Regions from separate parts of the Telluria sp. Soil_C_11 genome, predicted to be linked through region 3. Evidence: predicted binding sites of a transcription regulator. Region 3 holds the regulator's gene; each other region holds the start of a gene.
What was found. The regulator sigma-54, encoded in region 3, starts transcription at its own class of promoters, with help from an activator protein. The targets are predictions, from matches to a motif close to TGGCANGNAANCTGCTTT.
Positions count from the first base shown of each region.

Region 1 (4,205 bases), on a different contig from region 3:
ACGCCAACGGCCTGCTGGCGGCCTGGCGCTTCACCCTCGGCCAGAACCTGCAGGCGATCCGCCTGGTGGACCAGTTCCACGACCAGGTCGAAAGCTACCTGACCGGCCTCGCCGTCCAGCCGCCCGAGCAGCACAGCTGCCCGAGCTGCAAGGCCCCGCTCGAAGCGGACCAGGAAGAGTGCCCGATCTGCACCAAGGTGCTGCACACGCCGCCATCGACCTGGACCCTGTTCCGCCTGTGGCGCTTCGCCATGCCGTACAAGGGGCAGCTGTTCCTCGGATTCTTGCTGATGTTGGCCAGTACCGGCGCACACATGATTCCGCCCTACCTGACGATGCCGCTGATGGACAACGTCCTGATCCCGTACCAGAACGGGCAGAAGATCGACACCTCGCTCGTCTATTTATATATGGGCGGGCTGTTCGCCTCCGCCATCCTGGCCTGGGCGCTGGGCTGGGGCCGGACCTATATCCTGGCCCTGGTGTCGGAACGCATGGGCGCGGACATGCGCTCGGAAACCTACGAGCACCTGCTGCGCCTGTCCCTGGAATTCTTCGGCGGCAAGCGCACCGGCGACCTGATGAGCCGCATCGGCAGCGGCTCGGACCGCATCTGCGTGTTCCTGTCGCTGCACCTGCTGGACTTCCTGTCCGACGTCCTGATGATCATCATGACCGGCGCGATCCTGTTCAGCATCAACGCCAAGCTGGCCCTGATCACCCTGGTGCCGCTGCCTTTCATCGCCTGGATGATCCACGTGGTGCGCGACAAGCTGCGCACCGGGTTCGAGAAGATCGACCGCGTCTGGGGAGAGGTCACCAACGTGCTGGCCGACACCATTCCCGGCATCCGCGTGGTGAAGGCGTTCGCGCAGGAGCATCGCGAAGCCTCCCGCTTCCGCGACGCGAACAAGCACAACCTGGCCGTCAACGATAAATTGAACAAGGTGTGGTCGCTGTTCTCGCCGACCGTCTCCCTGCTGACGGAACTCGGCCTGCTGATCATCTGGTGCTTCGGCATCTGGCAGGTGAGCAAGGGCGAAATCACGGTCGGCGTGCTGTCCGCCTTCATCGCCTACAGCGGCCGCTTCTACGTGCGCCTGGATTCCATGAGCCGCATCGTCTCCGTCACGCAGAAGTCGGCCTCGGCGGCCAAGCGCATCTTCGACATCCTCGACCATGTGTCGAGCGTGCCCGAGCCGGCCAATCCGGTGAAGCTCGACAAGGTGGAAGGCAATATCGCGCTGCGCGAAGTCGGCTTCCGCTACGGCAACCGCGCCGTCAACCGCGGCATCTCGCTCAACATCAAGGCCGGCGAAATGGTCGGCCTGGTCGGCCATTCCGGTTCCGGCAAGTCGACCCTGGTGAACCTGATCTGCCGTTTCTACGACGTGGCCGAAGGCGCGATCCTGCTCGACGGCAAGGATATCCGCAGCTTCGCGGTGGCCGACTACCGCCGCCACATCGGCCTGGTGCTGCAGGAGCCTTTCCTGTTCTTCGGCACCATCGCCGAGAACATCGCCTACGGCAAGCCGCATGCGACCCGCGAAGAGATCATCGCCGCCGCCCGCGCCGCCCACGCCCACGAATTCATCCTGCGCCTGCCGCAGGGCTACGATTCGATGGTCGGCGAACGCGGCCAGGGCCTGTCCGGCGGCGAACGCCAGCGCATCTCGATCGCGCGCGCGCTGCTGATCGATCCGCCGATCCTGATCCTGGACGAAGCGACGTCGTCGGTGGACTCGGAAACCGAGAAGGAAATCCAGAAGGCGCTCGACAACCTGGTCCAGGGCCGCACCACGATCGCGATCGCGCACCGCCTGTCCACCCTGCACCGCGCCGACCGCCTGGTCGTGCTGGACCGCGGCGCGGTGGTGGAAGAGGGCAGCCACGACGAACTGATGGCGCGCGAAGGCGCGTATTTCCGCCTGTACGAAGCGCAGGCGCGCAACGTCGACCAGGATCCGGACGACTCCAGCCAGGAAGATTAATCGATGACGACCGTACTGCAATCACCGTTTCAACTGCGCCGCGACGCCTTCGGCAAGCTGGTGCTGACCAATGCCGAGGGCGAGGAATTCGTCGGCGTCGCGCCGGTGCGCTCCTTCCCGGTCCAGGCCCCGAGCCGCGGCATCTCGCTGGTGCGCGAGGGCGGCAAGGAAGTCGCCTGGATCGACGACCTGGACGCCATGCCGGCCGACATCCGCAGCCTGGTGAGCGAGGAACTGGAAGGGCGCGAATTCATGCCCGAGATCCTGTCGATCCAGGGCGTGTCCAGCTTCGCCACGCCCTCGACCTGGCGCGTGAAGACCGACCGCGGCGACACCGAGTTCGTGCTGAAGGGCGAGGAAGACATCCGCCGCCTGGGCGCCTATTCGCTGCTGGTGTCGGACAGCCACGGCATCCATTTCCTGATCCGCGACATGTTTGCGATCGATAAGGGCAGCCGGAAGATCCTCGACCGCTTCCTCTGATGCGCCTGCCAGGCGCCGGTCCAGCCGGTGCCTGGGGTCCAGTCCTTTCCGACAACGCTCGCCGTGCGACCGCACTGCGAGCGTTTTTTTGGGCCATACCGGAGTCGCCGGGCCCGTTCAATGAATTTCTTCAAAGAAACTTAAGTTGCTTTCTTTGTCGGAAATATTTACACCGGTATTTTATCCGAAACGCAAATTATTGATTTAGATCACAATTTATTTCTGGCACGGACATTGCTTATATTTAACTGCCGGTACCAACGGTAAATTGTTTTCTGCTCATGTTTAACGATTCACGCTGGCCGTAGCATCCTCATCACTTACATACAAGAAAATATGAAAATCCAAAATTCGATCAAAGCTGCAATTGGCGCGCTCCTGATCGGGGCAGCTTCCCAGGCCTCGGCTACCGTCGTCACGCTCAATGCGAGCGGCGTGCCGAACTACCTGAACAACACGACCTACCAGGGCAGCTTCAACGGTTCGGCCTTCCTGCCGGGCCAGTTCAAGATCAACAGCATCGGCTTCTCGTTCACCTTCGCGGACGACAGCACCGATCCGTTCAGCAGCGTGACCGGCATCTCGACCTCGAGCTCGGCCACCTCGGTGGTCGTCTCGGGCCAGAACAGGACCGCCACCACCACCACCACCACCACGGTGCCGGTGACCCGCACGGGTGAGAAGGAATCGGTCCAGCTGCAGTTCACCGGCCTGACCTTTGCCGGCCAGACCAGTGCCGGCACCCCGAGCCTGGCCTCGGACACGGTGACCGGCCCGGCAGTCAAGGGCGCCGACGTGTATGTGAAGAACGGCGTCATCTGCACCGCCGACCAGGTCGCGCACGATTCCTCGTGCAAGGCCGCCACCTTCTACACCGTCGCCGTCACCAAGACCGACACCACGACCACCGACTACACCGGCAACTTCTCGCTGGCCAACTCGCTGATGTCCTACGACAACCTGCTGGCTGAGCTGATGAGCAGCAAGTCGCTGAACTTCAGCCTCGGCGTCACCGGCGACCTGAACCTGACCAGCGCCGCGCTGAACATCGACTTCACCGACACCACTCCGCCGCCGGTCACCAACGTGCCTGAACCGGGCTCGCTGGCCCTGTTCGGCATCGCCCTGATGGGCTTCGCCGGCATCCGCCGCGCACGCCGCGGCTGAGCACGCGCTTGCCGCCAGGTCCGTCCGCGGACCTGAGACGGGCCATCCCGACACCCTGCACGGTTGACGCCGTGCGGGGTGTTTTCATTTAGAGTGGCGCCATGTCCCCGACAGAGCCCAACCCCAAGCTGCACTTCGTGGTCGTCACCATCGGCTCGGCCGGCGACCTGTTTCCCTTCATGGCGCTGGCGCTGGCCCTGCGCGCGCGCGGGCACCGCGTCAGCTTTCTCGCGCCCGGACAGCACGCGCCGTTCGTGCAGGACACCGGCTTGCCCTTCGTCGGCCTGCCCGTCGACGAGGCCGTGCTGGCCGACCCCGACCTCTGGCATGCGACGCGCGGCTTCGGCGTGGTCTGGCGCGCGACGCGGCCGGCGATGGCGCGGATCGTGCCTTTCGTCGCCGCCCTGCCGGCCGAGGAAACCTGCGTGCTGCTGGTGCATCCGCTGGCCCTGCCGGAGGCCGACCTGTGCCGCAACGCCCGTCCCGGCCTGAAAGTGGCGGCGGCTTACCTGGCGCCGCAGAATCTGCCGACCGTCCACGATCCGCTGATGCTCGGACCCTGGC
Region 1 covers NZ_JBDGIN010000008.1:62,818-67,022, forward strand. The annotation lists gene AC3A6M_RS14885 (cyanophycin metabolism-associated ABC transporter) at 1-1,991, shown strand, start outside; gene AC3A6M_RS14890 (cyanophycin metabolism-associated DUF1854 family protein) at 1,995-2,474, shown strand; gene AC3A6M_RS14895 (PEP-CTERM sorting domain-containing protein) at 2,811-3,641, shown strand; gene AC3A6M_RS14900 (glycosyltransferase) at 3,743-4,205, shown strand, end outside.
Region 1: AC3A6M_RS14895 (PEP-CTERM sorting domain-containing protein) is a predicted target of sigma-54. The motif match lies at 2,698-2,715, and genes of this name have one in related genera.

Region 2 (4,205 bases), on a different contig from region 3:
AGCACCCCGCGCGCGGCGCGCAGGTTCTTGCCGTCGAGCAGGGGACAGGAGATCGCTTCCTCGGCCGCCTTGACGGCGCGGTCGGCGCCGGAATGCTCGGCGGAGCCCATCATCGCCATGCCGGTCTGGCGCATCACCGTGCGGACGTCCTCGAAATCGACGTTGATCATCCCGGGCACGGCGATGATTTCCGCGATGCCGGTCACGGCCTTGCTCAACACCTCGTCGGCGGCGGCGAAGGCCTGCTTTTGCGTGATGTCGTCGCCCAGCACTTCCTCGAGGCGGCTGTTCAGGACGATGACCAGCGAATCGACGCATCGCGCCAGCACCGCGATGCCTTCCTCGGCCACGCGGGTCCGGCGCGGGCCTTCGAATTCGAAGGGTTTCGACACCACGGCGACGGTCAGGATGCCCAGCTCGCGCGCCACGTCCGCGATCACGGGCGCGGCGCCGGTGCCGGTGCCGCCGCCCATGCCGGCGGTAAGGAACACCATGTCGGCGCCCTTGAGCGCGTCGGCGATGATGCTGCGTTCGCGGATCGCGCTTTCGCGCCCGACCACCGGGTCGCTGCCGGCGCCGAGGCCGCTCTCGCCGAGCTGGATCCGCATTTCGGTGGCAGTGTTCGACAGCGCCTGCGCATCCGTATTCGCGCAGATGAATTCGAAGTCGGCCAGTCCGGAGGACACCATGTGATTGATGGCGTTGCCGCCGGCGCCGCCGACGCCGATGATCTTGATGACCGTCTTCGGTTGGGGATTGATTGGTTCGGACAAGGAAGACTCCGTATAGAAAATTGCGCTTGCTACTGCTGAGCCCAACAGACTACTTGTTAAATCCTGTGTACGAAAGCTTGTAAACGTTACAGGCGAAAGCATTTGTAAAAGTGCGTGCAATGCCGGAAAAAGGCCGTATGCGCCATGCATAATGGAGAGGACCTTGTGTGCGCGCACTTCGGCCGCACATTGGCGGTCTACTGCCTGGGAAGGGGAATCCGGTGAAAAGACTGTTGCTGATGATGTGGCGTATGAGCAAAGCGGACCTTCGCCTCTTGTGGTTCGCATTGCGCCACGATGCCCGTCCGGGCTGGCTGCTGCCGGTCACGGCCGGCCTGCTGCTGTATGCGCTGGCCCCGTTCAACCTGGCGATCCCCCTGTTGGGCGCCGTCGACGATATGGTGCTGGTCCCGCTGGCCCTGCATTACCTGCTGAAGCTGCTTCCGGTGCCGATCACCCAGGGCTTCGCCAGCACGCGCCGGATGGGCAGGTTTGCCTGAGGATGCCGTGCGCATCCCCGGGTGTGCCCCGGCAGGCGCACCTGCCGGGAGCATGCGGCATCAGGCCTTGCGGCGGCGTGCTGCGGCGAAACCGGCCAGGCCCAGGCCCAGCAAGGCCATCGAAGCCGGCTCGGGAACATCGGCAGCCGCAACCTCGCCATTGATCGTCAGCGTGTAAGCCATCGGCGTGTGGTCGTGGTTGATGGAAATCGCGTTCGTGTTGGTGTTCCAGAAGCTGCCGTGGGTCGTAATCCAGGCCGTGTAGCTGCCGGCGGCCAGGTTCAGGCTCAGGAAGCTGTCCAGATTGCCGCCGTTGTCATCATCCTGCGCGATGAAGGTGGCATTGCTCATCACGTTGGTACCGGAGAAAACCCCGAGCCAGGCATCCGTATTGCCGTCCAGGAACAGCGTAGTGGTGCCGTCGGCCGTGACGTCGAAGTTGTACAGTTGATAGGCACCGAGTGGCTCATCCGGCAGGGTGCCGCTGGTCGTGAGCGTGGTCGCGTGGGCCGAGACCGAGCATGCGGCGGCGAGCACGCAGGCCGAGATCGTGCGAAGGATTGGGTGACGTCCGATTGCTTTGCCAACTTTCATTTACTTCCCCTTTTTGATTGATGAATTCACTGTCCTCAGGACATCCCAGCGCTTCCGCGGTAGTTCTGGTATTCCTGTCGGAAACGTAGAGCATGATCCGTGCCAGGAACTTTCAGTATTTATAACTTATTGTTTTGGAAATGTATTTGCACGAATCCTCGGGCGGGCGAACGTTCTTGCCTGGTGAAAGTGTAAATTTCTTCGACACAAGAAGTCGCGTTGCAAGGATAAAGCTCGCGATTCAAGGTGGCTTGCCCCGGCGCGGCGGAAGAGAGGATGGGTTTTCAGCCGGCCGGGCGGCGCTTGGCCTTATAATAGGCGTCCGGTGCCATTCGGGAATGCGCCACCGACGGATACTGTCCTGTCATCCCCATTGCCTGGCGGAGCCGCGCTTGTTCATTCGAGGCCGCCACGTCCGATGGCCTTGCTTCCCGCCGCTGATTGACCGCTAGAGCCCTGTCCTCACAGGGCTTTATGTTTTGAATGGCCGATCGTCCGATCGCGCAGGCCCGATATCATTGTTCGCATCATTTTTGGAATTCTTCCATGGAAATCAAAGTCAACTTCCTCGACAAGCTGCGCCTCGAAGCCAAGTTCGATGACTTCACCGTCATCGCCGACCAGCCTATCCGCTACAAGGGCGATGGCTCGGCGCCAGGCCCCTTCGATTATTTCCTGGCGTCGTCGGCCCTGTGTGCGGCTTACTTCGTGAAGTTGTACTGCAATACCCGGAACATCCCGACCGAAAACATCCGCCTGTCGCAGAATAATATCGTCGACCCGGAAAACCGTTACCAGCAGATTTTCAAGATCCAGGTGGAGCTGCCGCCGGATATCTCCGAAAAGGACCGCCAGGGCATCCTGCGCTCGATCGAACGGTGTACCGTGAAAAAAGTGGTGCAGGCCGGTCCCGAGTTCGTGATCGAAGAAGTGGACAACCTGGACGCCGACGCCCAGGCCCTCCTGACCTTGCAGCCGGCCGGCGACGCGGCTACCTATATCCCGGGCAAGGACCTGCCGCTGGAACAGACCATCGCGAACATGTCGGGCCTGCTGGCGGAGCTGGGCATCAAGATCGAAATCGCGTCGTGGCGCAATATCGTGCCGAATGTGTGGTCGCTGCATATCCGCGATGCGCATTCGCCGATGTGTTTCACGAACGGCAAGGGCGCGACCAAGGAAAGCGCCCTGGCCTCGGCCCTGGGCGAGTACATCGAGCGCATCAGCAACAACCATTTCTATGCCGGCGCCTTCTGGGGCGAGGAGATCGCCAACGCGGCCTTCGTGCATTATCCGGACGAGCGCTGGTTCCAGCCCGGTCCCGGCGATGCGCTGCCGGCGGAGATCCTCGACGAGTACTGCCTCGGCATCTACGACCCGGACGGGGAGCTGCGCGCCTCGCACCTGGTCGACACCAACTCGGGCAATGCGAAGCGCGGTATCGTGTCGCTGCCCTATGTGCGGCAGTCGGACGGTGCAACGGTCTATTTCCCGTCCAACCTGATCGAAAACCTCTACGCCAGCAATGGCATGAGCGCCGGGAACACGCTGGCCGAAGCGCAGGTGCAATGCCTGTCCGAGATCTTCGAACGGGCAGTCAAGCGCGAGATCCTGGAAGGCGAGATCGCGCTGCCGGACGTGCCGCAGGAGGTGCTGGCGAAATACCCCGGCATCGTGGCCGGGATCCAGGAACTGGAAGCGCAGGGCTTTCCGGTGCTGGTCAAGGATGCGTCGCTGGGCGGGGCCTATCCGGTCATGTGCGTGACCTTGATGAACCCGCGCACCGGCGGTGTGTTCGCCTCCTTCGGCGCGCACCCCAGCTTCGAGGTGGCGCTGGAACGCAGCCTCACGGAATTGCTGCAGGGGCGCAGCTTCGAGGGCCTGAACGATTTGCCGGCGCCGACCTTCGCGAGCGAGGCCGTCACGGAGCCGTATAACTTCGTCGAGCACTTCATCGACTCCAGCGGCGTCGTGTCGTGGCGCTTTTTCAGCGCCAAGGCGGCCTACGATTTCGTCGAGTGGGATTTCACGGCGCAGGGCGACGACGCCAATGCCGAGGAAGCCGCGGCCCTGCTCGGCATTCTCGAAGACATGGGCAAGGAGGTGTACATGGCGGTGTACGACGAGCTGGGCGCCGTCGCCTGCCGGATCCTGGTGCCGGGTTATTCCGAGATCTACCCGGTCGAAGACCTGGTCTGGGATAACACCAACAAGTCGCTGCTGTTCCGCGAAGACATCCTGAACCTGCACCGCCTGGACGATGCCGCACTGGCGGCGCTGCTGGAGCGCCTGGAGAACAACGAGCTGGACGAGTATTCCGACATCGCGACGCTGATCG
Region 2 covers NZ_JBDGIN010000007.1:262,170-266,374, reverse strand. The annotation lists gene ftsZ (cell division protein FtsZ) at 1-773, opposite strand, end outside; gene AC3A6M_RS14400 (YkvA family protein) at 1,025-1,273, shown strand; gene AC3A6M_RS14395 (DVUA0089 family protein) at 1,334-1,867, opposite strand; gene AC3A6M_RS14390 (OsmC domain/YcaO domain-containing protein) at 2,414-4,205, shown strand, end outside.
Region 2: AC3A6M_RS14395 (DVUA0089 family protein) is a predicted target of sigma-54. The motif match lies at 1,955-1,972, and genes of this name have one in related genera.

Region 3 (4,205 bases):
TGATGCTGGTGGGCGTGTTCTTCGCCTTCGGCAGCTTCTGGCTGCTGCAGGTGATGCGCGGCGACGCGCAGGGGCCGAACGTCAACGTGGGCAACGATCCGGACTACATCATCGACAACTTCAGCTTCGTGCGCATGTCGGAAACCGGCCAGCCGCGCTACGTGATCTCGGGCGAGCGCCTGACCCACCGCCCGGCCGACAACACCTCGGTGATCGACAAGCCGGTCGTGCAGAGCATGAGCACCGACCATCCGCACATGACCATGACGGCCAACACCGCCCACGTCAACCAGGACCAGAACCAGATCGACCTGGCCGGCAACGTCGACATCTCGCGGCCGGGCAGCGCGACCTCGCAGCCGCTGCGCATCCGCACCGAAGCGCTGACCGTGCTGCCGGACGAGGAGATCTCGAAGACCGACAGGCCGATCGAGATGAAGCTCGGGGCCGCCTCCGTGACCGGGGTCGGCATGGTCGCCAACAACGCCACGCAACAGCTGACGCTGGGCGGGCGCGGCCGGATCATCTATCCGCCGCGTGCCGCACGCTGACAGGACAACCTGAAAGGATTCGCATCCAATGAAAAAAATATTCGCTGTCGCCGCGCTCTTGCTGGCAAGCCTGACCGCTACGGCCGAGCGGGCGGATTCCCTCAAGCAGGCCCAGATCGATTTCGACGACGGCCATATCGATGAAGCGACCCAGACCCGTATCCTGACCGGCAACGTGGTGCTGACGCGCGGCACCCTGCTGATCAAGTCGGACAAGGCCGTGCTGAAGGAAACGCCGGAGGGCTACATGCTGCTGACGCTGACGGCCGCGCCGGGCAAGACCGCGAGCTTCCGCCAGAAGCGCGACGGCGGCCCCGACCTGTGGACCGAGGGCCAGGCCCAGCGCATCGAGTACGACGAGCGCACCGAGGTGGTCAAGCTGTTCTCGAACGCCGTGGTCAAGCAGCTCGAAGGCAAGCGCATGACGAGCGAGGTGAACGGTCCCTTCATCTCCTACGACAACCGCACCGAGCAGGCGAACGTGCACAACGACGCCAGCGGCGAGAGCAAGCCGGGCGGCGGACGCAGCACCATCATCATCGCGCCGCGCCGCAGTGCGCCCGCTCAGGCGCCGGCAGCGCAGCCGGCAGGAGCAGCCAAGCAATGATCGATGTCCACGCAGACGCAGACGCAGACGCCGCCGCCCACGCTGGCGGCAGCACCCTGGTCGTCAAGGGACTGCAGAAGAGCTACGGCAAGCGCCTGGTGGTGCGCGACGTCTCGCTGCAGGTCGCCTGCGGCGAGGTGGTCGGCCTGCTCGGTCCGAACGGCGCCGGCAAGACCACCTCGTTCTACATGATCGTCGGCCTGGTGCCGGCCGACGCCGGTTCCATCGTGATCAACGGCACCGACATCACGAGCCTGCCGATCCACCGCCGCGCCATGCTCGGCCTGTCCTACCTGCCGCAGGAAGCCTCGGTGTTCCGCAAGCTGACGGTGGAGGAGAACATCCGCGCCGTGCTGGAACTGCAGCGCGAGAACGGCAAGCCGCTGGGCAAGGCGCGCATCGAGGAACGCCTCGACGAGCTGCTGGCCGAACTGCAGATCGAGAAGCTGCGCGAGAACCCGGCGCTGTCGCTGTCGGGCGGCGAGCGGCGCCGCGTCGAGATCGCGCGCGCGCTGGCGACCGATCCGCGCTTCGTGCTGCTGGACGAGCCGTTCGCCGGCGTGGATCCGATCGCGGTAATCGAGATCCAACGCATCGTGCGCTTCCTGAAGGAGCGCGGCATCGGCGTGCTGATCACCGACCATAACGTACGCGAGACGCTCGGCATCTGCGACCGCGCCTACATCATCAACCAGGGCGCGGTACTGGCATCCGGTCGTCCCGACGATATCATCGCCAACGAATCGGTCCGCCGCGTCTACCTGGGTGAACACTTCCGGATGTAGTCCATGAAACAGACGCTGCAACTCAAGACATCACAGCACCTTGCGCTGACGCCGCAACTCCAGCAGTCGATCCGGCTGCTGCAGCTGTCCACTCTCGAGCTGCACCAGGAGATCGAACAGGTCCTGAGCGACAACCCGCTGCTCGAACGCCTCGACGATCCGCTCGACCGCTCCGTGCGCCTGCTGGCCGACGGCGCGATCAACAATGGCGCGTCGACCTCGACCACGCCCGATGCGCCGCCCGCGTCCGGCCAGGGCGAGGAGGGCGGTGGCGGCGCCGAAGCCGAGGGCAGCCAGGAAGGCAACGACGCCGGCGACAGCGGCGGCGGCGAGCAGGAGATGGACTGGGGCGAACCGGGCCGCTCCGGCAGCGGCGGCGAGGAAGAAGACGGCCGCCCGCAGCTGGAAGCCAGCCCCGTCTCGCTGCGCGAACACCTGATGGAACAGGTGCGCCTGACCTGCATCTCGCCGCGTGACTGCGCACTGGTCGAGATCGTCGTCGACACCCTCGACGACAATGGCTACCTCGAGGAATCGCTGGACGAACTGCACGCGCGCCTGCCGCCCGAACTGGAGATCGAGTTCGAGGAACTGCGCACCGCGCTGGCGCTGGTGCAGAGCATGGACCCGCCCGGCGTGGGCGCGCGCAGCGCCGCCGAATGCCTGGCGCTGCAGATCCGCCGCATGCCCGGCGTGCCGATGGTGACGCGGCGCATGGCGCTGACCATCGTCGAACGCTACCTGACCTGGTTCGCGCAGCGCGAATTCAACAAGCTGAAGAAGGCCCTCGATTGCGACGACGAGGACCTGCGCGAAGCCCAGGCCGTGATCCGCCAGTGCAACCCGCATCCGGGCGCGGCCTTCGCTGCCGACGTCTCCGACTTCGTGGTGCCGGACGTGATCGTGCGCCGCGCGAAGGATGGCTGGAGCGTGCAACTGAATCCGGACGTGATGCCGCGCCTGCGCGTGAACAGCCTGTACGCCGCCCTGATGAAGCAGGGGAAATCGGAGTCGCAGCTGGCCGCGCAGCTGCAGGAAGCGAAGTGGCTCATCAAGAACATGCGCCAGCGTTTCGACACGATCCTGCGTGTCGCCCAGGCTATTGTCGAGCGGCAGCGCAACTTTTTCTCCCATGGCGCGGTTGCCATGCGGCCCCTTGTTTTACGTGAGATAGCTGATACACTAGGTCTACACGAGAGCACAATTTCTCGCGTCACAACTCAGAAATACATGCTGACGCCGCACGGCATGTTTGAGCTGAAGTACTTTTTCGGGAGTCACGTCGCGACCGAGGCAGGGGGAGAGGCCTCCTCGACCGCGATCCGGGCTCTCATCGTACAACTCACAGGAGCAGAAGACCCCAAGAACCCTTTATCCGATAGCAAGATCGCGGAGATGCTGGGGGAACAGGGAATGGTTATCGCACGCCGCACGGTCGCGAAATACCGTGAGGCGCTGAAGATCCCGCCCGTCAGCCTTCGCAAATCCCTGTAGCAAGCTCTTGCAACAACGCTGCCCGAAGCGCGATGTGCGCATGACAGGCGGCGCATCTTCAAAGGAGTGTGTATGAATCTCACTATCAGCGGACATCATCTCGATGTAACCCCAGCAATCCGAGAATACGTACAGAACAAGCTCGAACGCATCACCCGCCATTTCGATCAAGTGATCGACTCCCACGTCATCCTCTGCATAGACAATCTCACCGAGAAAGAAAAACGCCAGAAGGCCGAGATCAACTTGCGCGTTGCCGGGAAGATCGTTCACGTCGCGAGCGCCGCGCATGACCTGTACGCCGCGATCGACATGCTGATGGACCGACTCGACAGGCAAGTCCAGAAGTACAAGCAGATGCTGCAGGATCACAGTAACACTCCGCTGAAACGCATGGCCAACGAAGGGGGAGAAGAAGCTGCCGCCGCAGCGTGACGATTCCGCCGGCACAGCACAGGTAGGCAAAGGGCGCATTGGCGCCCTTTTCGTTTTTTGCGCGCTAGAATGCCGTTTTCCTTTTCAAACAATAAAACATGAGCGAATACGTGCAGACCCGGGTGGCGAACGGCACCGGCAACATTACCCTGGACCGTCCCAAGGCCCTGAACTCGCTGTCGCTGGAGATGGTGCGCGCCCTCACCGAGGCCCTGCTGGCCTGGCGCGACGATGCGGGCGTCGACGCCGTCGTTGTCAAGAGCACCAGCGACAAGGCCCTGTGCGCGGGCGGCGACATCCGCTTTTTCCACCAGGCCGGGCATGCCACGCCCA
Region 3 covers NZ_JBDGIN010000006.1:207,046-211,250, reverse strand. The annotation lists gene lptC (LPS export ABC transporter periplasmic protein LptC) at 1-551, shown strand, start outside; gene lptA (lipopolysaccharide transport periplasmic protein LptA) at 580-1,158, shown strand; gene lptB (LPS export ABC transporter ATP-binding protein) at 1,155-1,943, shown strand; gene AC3A6M_RS12670 (RNA polymerase factor sigma-54) at 1,947-3,437, shown strand; gene hpf (ribosome hibernation-promoting factor, HPF/YfiA family) at 3,510-3,872, shown strand; gene AC3A6M_RS12660 (enoyl-CoA hydratase/isomerase family protein) at 3,971-4,205, shown strand, end outside.